2 regions of the Pseudomonas sp. FG35 genome follow, and region 1 is predicted to be linked to the other one. Evidence: predicted binding sites of a transcription regulator. Region 1 holds the regulator's gene; the other holds the start of a gene.
The links. The regulator FliA, encoded in region 1, starts transcription of late flagellar genes. The targets are predictions, from matches to a motif close to CTAAAGTTTNNNNNNNNNNNGCCGNTAA.
Positions count from the first base shown of each region.

Region 2: the regulator FliA is predicted to act here: its motif matches at 3,268-3,295, upstream of ACODTD_RS01930 (methyl-accepting chemotaxis protein).

Region 1 covers NZ_JBMDJR010000017.1:40,691-46,375, reverse strand. Annotated here, with positions in the region: gene flhA (flagellar biosynthesis protein FlhA) at 1-174, shown strand, start outside; gene flhF (flagellar biosynthesis GTPase FlhF) at 186-1,526, shown strand; gene fleN (flagellar synthesis regulator FleN) at 1,640-2,470, shown strand; gene fliA (RNA polymerase sigma factor FliA) at 2,467-3,207, shown strand; gene ACODTD_RS25340 (chemotaxis response regulator CheY) at 3,375-3,746, shown strand; gene ACODTD_RS25335 (protein phosphatase CheZ) at 3,764-4,552, shown strand; gene ACODTD_RS25330 (chemotaxis protein CheA) at 4,592-5,685, shown strand, end outside.
Region 2 covers NZ_JBMDJR010000001.1:425,931-431,615, forward strand. Annotated here, with positions in the region: gene ACODTD_RS01920 (AAA family ATPase) at 340-864, opposite strand; gene pnuC (nicotinamide riboside transporter PnuC) at 861-1,424, opposite strand; gene ACODTD_RS01930 (methyl-accepting chemotaxis protein) at 1,506-3,140, opposite strand; gene ACODTD_RS01935 (undecaprenyl-diphosphate phosphatase) at 3,444-4,274, shown strand; gene ACODTD_RS01940 (DUF1294 domain-containing protein) at 4,271-4,699, shown strand; gene ACODTD_RS01945 (MmcQ/YjbR family DNA-binding protein) at 4,696-5,055, opposite strand; gene ACODTD_RS01950 (LysR substrate-binding domain-containing protein) at 5,052-5,685, opposite strand, start outside.

The DNA.
Region 1 (5,685 bases):
CAGCGCCAGGAAATGCAAGGTCAGCCGGTGATTCTGTTGGTAGCAGGCCCGGTTCGCGCGATGCTCTCGCGCTTTGGTCGCCTGGCAGTTCCCGGACTGCATGTGCTGGCCTACCAGGAAATTCCGGACAACAAGCAAGTGACCATCGTTGCGACAGTAGGGCCCAACGGCTGAGGTAGTGGTTTATGCAAGTTAAGCGTTTTTTCGCCGCCGATATGCGTCAGGCCATGAAGCTGGTTCGTGATGAGCTGGGCGCTGATGCCGCCATCATTGGCAACCGCCGCATCGCCGGCGGCGTCGAGCTGACGGCGGCGCTCGATTACAAACTGTCTGCGCTGGCCCCGCGCGTTCCGAACATGGAACTCGAGGATGAGCTGCGCAAGACCCAGTCGCGCATCGTCACCGCCCAGGCCGAGCTGAGCCTGCGTGGCGAAGCCGACGGCAACACCAATCGCCAGTTGTTCGCCGGGCTGCCGTTGACGGCCGGCCTGCCGCTGACCGCTGCCGAGCCGCTGACCGAACCGACCTACGAAGCTCCGGCTCGTCCGGCACCAGCGCCTGCAGCGGTTTCCGCTGGCGTCGATCCGCGTGCTCTGGACTCGATGCGTTTCGAACTCAACAGCCTGCGCGAACTGATGGAAGTGCAACTCGGCACCCTGGCCTGGAACCAGCTGCAAGGCAGCCGTCCGGCCCAGGCCAATCTGTACCGTCGTCTGCAACGCATCGGTTTGTCCGGCCCGTTGTCCCGGGATCTGCTGTCGATGATCACCGAGATCGACGAGCCTCGTCAGGCCTGGCGCATGCTGCTGGCGCACCTGGCGCGGATGATTGCCGTGCCGGAAGTCGAGCCGCTGGAAGAGGGTGGGGTGATTGCGATGGTCGGTCCTGCCGGCATGGGCAAGACCACCACCCTGGCCAAACTGGCCGCCCGCTACGTGCTCAAGTACGGCGCGCAGAACATCGCGCTGGTGAGCATGGACAGTTTCCGTATCGGCGCGCAGGAGCAGCTCAAGACGCTGGGCCGCATCCTTAACGTTTCGGTGACCCACGTCGATCCGGGCCAGTCCCTGGTGCAGGCGCTGGATCCACTGCTGCGCAAGCGCGTGGTGCTGATTGACACCGCCGGCCTGCAGGCCAGCGATCCGGCCCTGCGCATGCAGCTGGAAAGTCTGGCCGGTCGTGGCATTCGGTCAAAAAATTATCTGGTTCTGGCAACCACCAGCCAAAAACAGGTTCTAACCGCCGCTTATCACAGTTACAAGCGTTGCGGGCTGGCCGGCTGCATCCTGACTAAACTGGATGAGACGGCCAGTCTGGGCGAAGTGTTGAGCCTGGCGATCAGTCACGAACTGCCGGTTGCCTACCTGACCGATGGCCCACGGATTCCGGATGATCTGCATCTGCCGCGGCGTCATCAACTGGTCAGTCGCGCCGTCAGCGTGCAAATGCAGGAAGAACCCAGCGAAGAAGCCATGGCTGACATGTTCGCTGATATCTACCACAGTCCGACCAAGCAGGTTGGCTGAGGTAATGAACAGTTTTCGTACCTACATCGATGGCCTGCCACGCATTGTTCCGGTTGTGAACGCGCAGCCAGTAATGTGGCCTCCGTCTATGCAAGACAAGGTAAAGAAATAACATGGGCAGCATGCATCCCGTACAGGTGATCGCGGTGACCGGCGGCAAAGGTGGCGTCGGCAAGACTAATGTGTCAGTGAACTTGTCCCTGGCCCTGGCAGAGCTTGGCCGTCGGGTCATGCTGCTGGACGCCGACCTGGGGCTGGCGAACGTCGACGTTCTGCTGGGCCTCACACCCAAACGAACCCTGGCCGACGTGATCGAAGGCCGCTGCGAGCTGCGCGACGTCCTGTTACAGGGCCCCGGCGGGATCCGCATCGTGCCGGCCGCTTCCGGCACCCAGAGCATGGTTCACCTGAGCCCGGCCCAGCATGCCGGCCTGATTCAGGCCTTCAGCGACATCGGCGACAATCTCGACGTGCTGGTGATCGACACCGCTGCGGGTATTGGTGACTCGGTAGTCAGTTTTGTTCGCGCAGCGCAAGAAGTGTTGCTGGTGGTCTGCGACGAGCCGACCTCGATCACCGACGCCTACGCGCTGATCAAACTGCTCAACCGCGATTACGGCATGAACCGCTTCCGCGTCCTGGCCAACATGGCCCAGAGCCCGCAGGAAGGTCGCAATCTGTTCGCCAAGTTGACCAAGGTCACGGATCGCTTCCTCGACGTCGCCCTACAATACGTCGGCGCGGTGCCCTACGACGAAAGCGTGCGCAAGGCGGTGCAGAAGCAGCGTGCGGTCTATGAAGCCTTCCCGCGTTCCAAGTGCGCACTGGCGTTCAAGGCGATCGCACAGAAGGTCGACACCTGGCCGCTGCCCGCCAACCCGCGCGGCCACCTCGAATTTTTCGTCGAGCGCCTCGTGCAGCAAACGGCAGGACCTGTGCTATGACCGCCAGCGGTATGAATTTCTACAAGAAGTCGGCGCGTGACGCGCAGTACGAGCTGATCGAGCGTTACGCGCCACTGGTCAAACGCATCGCCTACCACTTGCTGGCGCGGTTGCCGGCCAGTGTGCAGGTCGAAGACCTGATCCAGGCCGGGATGATCGGCCTGCTCGAAGTCTCGACCAAATACGACGCCAGCAAGGGCGCCAGTTTTGAAACGTACGCGGGCATCCGGATCCGTGGTGCGATGCTCGATGAAGTCCGTAAGGGGGACTGGGCACCACGCTCGGTTCACCGCAATACCCGCATGGTCAGCGACGCGATTCGCTCGATTGAAGCTAAAACCGGCCGTGACGCTAAAGATCACGAAGTTGCGGCCGAACTCCAATTGAGTCTCGACGATTACTACGGGATTTTGAACGACACCCTGGGCAGCCGCCTGTTCAGTTTCGACGACCTGTTGCAGGACGGCGAACACGAAGGGCTGCACGAGGATGGCGCCAGTGCTCATCTGGAGCCGTCGCGCGATCTGGAAGACGAACGTTTCCAGGCCGCGCTGGCGGACGCGATTGCCAATTTGCCGGAGCGTGAGCGACTGGTGTTGGCGCTGTACTACGACGAAGAGCTGAACCTCAAGGAGATCGGTGAAGTCCTTGGCGTCAGTGAATCGCGGGTCAGCCAGTTACACAGCCAGTGCGCGGCCCGCTTGCGGGGGCGTTTGGGGGAGTGGCGAGCGCGCTGAAGGCAGTGTGGGGACACTGCGAACGAGGCTGGTGCGGTGGTGAACGGCACCGGTCTTGCTCTGTTGTGCTCCAGACAGTCATCGAGTGTTTTGCCGGATTGATTGAAATGGCGCGTCCAGGTGCTGGGCGCGTTTAAGACTGCTTGGAGGTCGAATTGAACAAAGACATGAAAATCCTCATCGTTGATGACTTCTCAACGATGCGGCGGATCATCAAGAACCTGTTGCGTGATCTCGGGTTCACCAACACCGTTGAAGCCGACGATGGCACTACTGCCATTCCGGTGCTCAACAGCGGCAGCATCGACTTTCTGGTGACCGACTGGAACATGCCCGGCATGACCGGTATCGACCTGCTGCGCCACGTGCGCGCCGATGAAAAGCTCAAGCACCTGCCGGTGCTGATGGTGACCGCTGAAGCCAAGCGCGAGCAGATCATCGAAGCGGCCCAGGCCGGCGTTAACGGCTACGTGGTCAAACCTTTCACGGCTCAGGCGCTGAAAGAAAAAATCGAGAAGATTTTCGAACGCATCGGCTGATGACGCGCGGGGGAGCTATGGAGCATAACGAATCTTCACAGGGCGACTTCGAGTCGACTCTGAAAAAACACGCCGTCGAACTGGTCGAAAGCCTTGAAAAAGGCAAGTTCGGCGACGCCGTGCAACTGATCCATGAGCTCAATCAGACCCGTGACCGTGGCCTGTACCAGGAAGTGGGCAAGCTCACGCGTGAACTGCACAGTGCGATCGTCAACTTCCAGATCGATCCGCACATGCCGCAGGCTGAGGAAGTGTCGCAAATCACCGACGCTACCGAGCGCCTGGGCTACGTGGTCAAACTGACCGAAGCTGCCGCCAACCGCACCATGGATCTGGTGGAAAGCGCGACCCCCGTGGTCAATGGCCTGGCTGACGAAGCCCAGGCCTTGAGCGCCGATTGGGGCCGCTTCATGCGCCGTGAGGTCGGGGCTGAAGAGTTCCGTGAGCTGGCGCGCCGGGTCGACGGTTTTCTGGCACGCAGCAGCGCGGACAACCGCGCGGTGTCGAGCAATCTGAACGACATTCTGCTCGCCCAGGATTACCAGGACCTCACCGGTCAGGTGATCAAGCGCGTGACCCAATTGGTCACCGAAGTCGAAAGCAACCTGCTCAAGCTCGTGCTCATGGCCAGCCAGGTGGACCGCTTTGCGGGCATCGAACATGACCGTGCGGCGATGCTTGCTGAAAAAGATCCACAAAAACATCTCTCGCAGGGTGAAGGTCCGCAGATTCATGCCGATAAACGAGAAGACGTTGTGTCCGGTCAGGACGATGTGGACGATTTGTTATCCAGCCTTGGATTTTGAGTTTTTTTGGGTTTTTAGACCTGTAGGAGCACCCCATTAATGAGCTTCGGCGCCGATGAAGAGATCCTTCAGGATTTCCTGGTTGAGGCCGGCGAGATTCTTGAGCAACTGTCCGAACAACTGGTCGAGCTGGAAAGCCGCCCGGATGACGCAGATCTGCTCAACGCAATTTTTCGCGGTTTCCACACTGTAAAAGGGGGCGCCGGCTTCCTTCAGCTCAACGAGCTGGTGGAGTGCTGTCACATCGCCGAAAACGTGTTCGACATCCTGCGCAAGGGTGAACGACGCGTCGATGCAGAACTGATGGACGTGGTGCTTGAAGCGCTGGACGCGGTGAACAGCATGTTCAGCGAAGTCCGCGATCGCAGCCCGATCACCGCCGCCACCCCGGAACTGCTGGCCGCCCTGGCGCGTCTGGCCGAACCGCAATCGGCGGATGAAGCCCCGGCTTCGCCGGTTGCCGAGATGATCGAAGAACTGGTCGTCGAAGGCGATTCGGGCGACATCACCGATAACGAATTTGAACAGCTGCTGGACTCGCTGAACGCCGTCAAGGCCGAAGCCGAAGCCCCGGCTGCTGCTGCACCTGCTTCCACCGGAGCGGCCAGCGATGAAATCACCGACGCCGAGTTCGAGTCGCTGCTCGACCAGTTGCATGGCAAGGGCCAGTTCGCGGCCGACGCCGTGGCTCCGGCTGCTGCGGCACCTGCTGCTCCGGCGGCGGGCGACAGCTCGGACATCACCGACGACGAATTCGAAGCCTTGCTCGATCAGTTGCATGGCAAGGGCAACTTTGCTGTTGATGCGCTGGAATCGGCGATTGCTTCGGTGCCTGCGCCGGCTGCTCCGGCAGCGGCTGCGGCCGGTAGCGATCTGATCACCGACCACGAGTTCGAATCGCTGCTCGACGATCTGCATGGCAAAGGCAAGTTCACTGACGTCGCCACCGGTGCCGTCGTGACTGCCGGCAATGCTTCGGCAGTTGCAGCGCCTGCTGCGAAGGCCCCGGCCGCTGCGGCAAAACCTGCTGCAAAAACACCTGAGCCGAAAGCTGAACCGGCCAAGCCAGCCGCTGCGGCACCGGCTCCGGCCCGTGCACCGGCGACGCCGCCACCGGAAAAACCGACGACTGA
Region 2 (5,685 bases), on a different contig from region 1:
AGTGGGCTGAGCCTGTTCAGCGTTGTGAAGGAGAGAGCGAAAGCTGTGCCGCTTTTGAAATATCTTTAAATTTCAATGCGTTGGGTTTGACGAGTGCAGGCCTGATACAAAAGCTGTTTCATCGTTGAAACAAGTCATTGTCTTCGCAACCCCTTAATGCCATTGCAAAGCTCTGGAACAAGGGTTTGCGCGCAGGTGTTTCAGTTGCGTAACAAGTCGCATGACAAAGGGATGAAGGGCGCTGAGACGGGCACTTTGCACCCGCAGGAGTGTTTCAGGAACGGACACTTTTGCCCCAATACAGGGGGCTACGGCGGGGCAAACGCCCCGAAAACCCGGTCAGTCCGCGAGCAGGGCGCGCACCGCGTCGAAGGCTTGCTGATGGCGTTCGAGCCAGTTGCCCTGAATGATCTGCAAGGGTTGGTGATGGGTTTCCAGCCAGGTCCGGGTGGCCTGATAGAACGCGAGCCGTTCACTGAAATCGGGCTGGCAGCGCTGACCATCGTCCGTCCACTCGATCTGTTCGGGGGAGAGCAGCAGGTGCAGGTCGTAATGCCGCGCCAGCAACTCGGTTTCCAGCCAGGGCGGGCAGTCGCCGAACAGCGTCTGGCTCCACAGGATATTGCTCAGCAGATGCGTATCGAGAATCAGCAGCCGCGGCTGCTGCGCACGTGCCGCGTCTTCCCATTGCAACTGGCCGCGAGCGATCTCGGGAATATCGGCCAAGCAGGTATCCCGAGGGTACTGCTCGATAAACCAGCGCACGTATTCATCCACCCGCAAGCCGCCGAACTGCTGTTGAATCCCGGCCGCCAGCCAGCTCTTGCCCGTGGACTCGGGGCCGGTCAGGACAATCACTTTCATCGTTGCAACGCCGGGTCGGCACGCCATTCGCGCCAGCCTTGCACCGCGATCAGGGTGAACAGGGCATACAGCGCCGCTGTGAGGTACAGCCCTTTATAGAGGAACAGACCGACGAAGATCACATCCAGCACGAACCACAACGCCCAGCATTGCAGACGTTTGTGGGCCATCCAGAACTGCGCAACCAGACTGAAACCGGTCAGCGCGGCGTCGAGCCAAGGTTGTGCAGCGTCGGTCCAATGGGCCATCGCAGCGCCCAGCAGTAGACTGCCGACAGTGCCGATGGCCAGTCCCTGCACAATCGAGCGACTGTTGAGCCGGCTGACTTCGCGCCCGTCATGCATCGTCCCGGCCCGCGTCCATTGCCACCAGCCATAGATTTGCAGCCCGGCATAAACCACCTGAAGCAGCATGTCCGAATACAGCTTCACCTCGAAGAACACCCAGGTGTAGAGCGACACCATGACCAGCCCGATCGGCCAGCACCACGGATTCTGTTTGACCGTGAGCCACACGGCGATCACGCCGAGGGCGGCGGCAAACAGTTCTAGCCCGGACATGCAGGATCCTTGGGGGAGTTGGGAAGGGAGCGGATTGTACCGAAAAACAGGTGGGAAACGAGTTCCCACCTGTTGCAGGGATCAGACGCGGAACTGGCGCAGGAGCCCGTTCAGTTGTTCGCTGAGCTGGCCGAGTTTCACACTCGCCACGCTCGACTGCTCGGCCGCCAGTGCCGTGCTGTGAGACAACCCCGCCGCCTGGGTAACGTTCTGGTTGATGTCCTCGACCACATGCGCCTGTTGCAGCGTTGCGCTGGCAATCGAGGCGTTCAGGCCATTGAGGTTGCGCAGGGCCTGGCCGATGGCATTCAGACTCGCACTGGCCAGGCCGGCCTGTTCGATGGTCAGTTGCGAAGCCTTGCTGCTGTCGCCGATCACCTTCACGGCGGCTTCGGAGTGGTTTTGCAGGCGTTCGATCATCGTCTGGATTTCCGCCGTGGACTTCTGCGTGCGCTGCGCCAGCAAACGCACTTCGTCGGCCACCACTGCAAACCCGCGACCCTGTTCGCCGGCCCGAGCCGCTTCAATCGCGGCGTTGAGGGCCAGCAGGTTGGTCTGCTCGGCGATCGAGCGGATCACCTCCAGCACGCTGCCGATCTGTGTGCTTTCAGTCGCCAGCGTGCGGATGACTTCCACCGCTTGATCGATGGTGCCGGAGAGCTTGTCGATCTGTTGCAGGCTGCCGTCGATGTTGATCTGGCCCTGCTGGGCCTGGGCTTCGGCGTCACGCATTTCGCTGGCGGCGTGTTCGGCGTTCTTCGCCACGTCCTGTACGCCGTAGGTCACTTCGTTGACGGCAGTGGCAACCAGCTCCATCTGCTGCGACTGCTGCTGGCTGCGTTGCTGGGCCTGCGCAGCATCGTTGCCCAGCTCGCTGGACGATTGGCCCAATGCACTGGCGGACAGCTGCAATTCACCGATCACCCGACGCAGCTTGGCGGTAAAGGCGTTGAAGTGATGCGCCAACTGAGTGACTTCGTCCTGGCCGTGGGTGTCGAGGCTGCGGGTCAGATCGCTTTCGCCGCTGGCGATGTTGGCCATGGCGTTCACGGTTTCCTGCAACGGACGAACGATGCTGCGGGCAATCAGAATCACTAGCAGCGCCATGATCACCGCGATGACCAGACCTACCACCGACGCCTTGATCACCTGGCCCTGGAACTCGGCCTGCACGTCGTCGACGTACACGCCCGAACCAATGACCCAGCCCCATGGCTCGAACAATTTCACGTAAGAGGTCTTGGCCACCGGTTCGCTGGCGCCGGGCTTGGGCCAGCGATAGTTGACCATGCCGGCGCCCTTGGCCTTGGCGATGGCGACCATTTCGTTGAACACCGCAAAGCCGTCCGGGTCGCGGATCGCCGAGAGGTTCTGGCCTTCGAGCTTGGGATTGGTCGGGTGCATGACCATCACGGGCGTGAGGTCGTTGATCCAGAAATAGTCATTCTGGTCATAGCGCAGGCCACGGATCGCGGTCAGCGCCTGTTTCTGTGCCACATCGCGGGTCAGGGTTCCTGCGGCTTCGAGGCCTTGGTAGTAAGTCAGCAAACCGCTGGCGGTCTGCACCACATGCTGGGTTTTCTGGGCCTTGGCGTGGTAGAGGTCATCATGGATCTGCTTGAGCATCAACACGCCCAACGTCAACAGCATGACCACGGCCACAATCAAGATGAGCCACAAGCGTCGGCTGATCGACACACTGCGCAAGCTGTTCATAACGCTGTCACTCCGGATTCTTTTTCTTGTAATAAACCACCGCCAGCATCCAACCACGTTTCGGTGACCGGGCATACGCGACCCAAGTCGTAGAACGCGGCAGCGCTATTACGGCTTGTCTGTTAGGATTTCGGCCCCGCGCGTGAAAACCTGAATCGAAATTGATTTTTCACGGAATTTTGACTGTTTCGTGTGGATCCTGTGCGCGCGGAATCGGTACAGCTTTAACCAGCTACGCTGAACGCAGTGAACGTAAAAAATACTATCGGGGCATGCCTCTGTGCATCGCTCTCTGGGGGATTGATGGATCTTTGGACGGCCTTGCAGGCACTGATTCTAGGAGTTGTAGAGGGGCTGACGGAGTTTTTGCCCATTTCCAGTACCGGACACCAGATCATTGTTGCCGACTTGCTCGATTTCGGAGGCGAGCGGGCCATGGCGTTCAACATCATCATCCAGCTCGGCGCGATTCTCGCGGTGGTCTGGGAATTCCGCCGCAAGATCCTCGACGTGGTCATTGGCCTGCCGACCCAGCCGAGTGCGCGACGTTTCACCGCCAACCTGCTGATCGCCTTCCTGCCCGCCGTGGTGCTTGGCGTGATCTTCGCCGACCTGATTCACCATTACCTGTTCAACCCGATCACTGTGGCCGCCGCGCTGGTGGTGGGCGGCATCGTGATGTTGTGGGCCGAGCAGCGTCAGCATGAAGTGCACGCCGAAACGGTCGATGACATTCGCTGGACGGATGCGCTGAAGATCGGCTTCGCCCAATGCCTGGCGATGATCCCCGGTACTTCGCGCTCCGGCTCGACCATCATCGGCGGCCTGTTGTTCGGCCTGTCGCGCAAGACCGCAACCGAGTTCTCATTCTTCCTGGCGATGCCGACCATGGTCGGTGCGGCGGTGTATTCGGGCTACAAGTATCGCGACCTGTTCGTACCGGCAGACTTCCCGGTGTTTGCCATCGGTTTCGTCACGGCGTTCATCTTCGCGATGATCGCGGTGCGCGGCCTGCTCAAGTTCATCGGCAGCCACAGCTATGCGGCGTTTGCCTGGTACCGGATCGTTTTCGGTCTGGTGATTCTGGCGACCTGGCAGTTCGGCTGGGTCGACTGGACGGCCGCTCAGCCATGAGTGACTCCCGCGCACGTCGCCCGGATCGTGGTCGTTCCGGTGGCAATATCCAGCACTTGAAATTGAAGCTGGCGGTGCTGCTGATCGTCTGCGCGTTGCCGTTGTCCGGCTCGTTTTCGATGTGGCTGCGCGGGATTTCCCTGGTACCGCTGACGGCTTACGGGCTGGTCAGCGTGCTGGCGTTTTTCCTGTACTGGGCGGACAAGCGCAAGGCGCGGGCCGACGCCTGGCGCACACCGGAAAACATCCTGCACGCGGTGGAACTGGCGGGAGGCTGGCCGGGTGCGTTGATCGCCCAGCAGGTCTTCCGGCACAAGACGCGCAAGGTGTCGTTTCAGGTGCTCTTCTGGATGATCGTGGCGTTGCACCAGGTGTTCTGGATCGATCAGTTGTTCCTTGGTTCGAACCTGCTGGCGCTGTTCTAGAGCAACAGCCCGACCTGCACGCGCTTGGGCAGCTTGCTCACCACCAGTTGATGGGAACGCTGCAGCAAGCCTTGCAATTCCTCGGCGCCCAGCGGGTAGGGCGGGTGCATGATGACCCACTGCGCACGGGCCAGATACGGCGCCGGGTGAATGCCCGGCCGGTCGCAATGACCGAGAAACAGATCCTTGTCGACCTTGAACGCCAGCGAATCACCACGCAATCCCTGCAAGGCGAACATCTTGTTGCCGGCAATCGAAAACACCCGCACGCCACCCCATTTGTAGTCTTCCCGGGCGCCGGGCAAGGCCAGGCAGAAGTCCGCGACATCCTGCTCGCTCATCTTTCCTTGTTTCATAGCAGCCGTTCTCCACAGGCATTGAACGATTCGACCAGATGATCGATCCACGCGCGCACCGCCGGCATTACCCCGCGCCGATGCGGATACACCGCTTGCAGCCAGCCACCGGGCAGTGACCAGTCCGGCAACAATTGCACCAGCGTGCCGTTGTTCAGTTCCGTTTCGCAATACATCATCGGCAACAGAGTGAAACCCTGGCCGGCCAGCACACACGCCTTGCGCACGATGAAATCGTCGATCCCCAGCCGGGCTTCCAGTGCCAGATCACAACTCTTGCCGTGCTGATCGAGCAGGCGCACATGCACCATGCGATCGGCTTCCAGAGCGCCCAGCACCGGCAGGTTTTTCAAGTCCTGCGGATGATTGATTTCCAGACCCTGGACAAAGGAAGGGCTCGCCACCACCACCATTTGCGCCTGACGCAAGCGGCGAGTCACCAGCATCGGTTCTTCATCGCCGTGTTCGCGCACGCGCAGGGCCACGTCGATGCCTTCGGTAATCAGGTCGACCCGGCGATTGATTAAGGTGACCTCCAGTTGCACCTGAGGGTACTTGCCAAGGAAATTGCTGATCACCACCGGCAACATTTCATGGGCCAGCCCGGTTGGGCTCGACACTCGCAAGCGT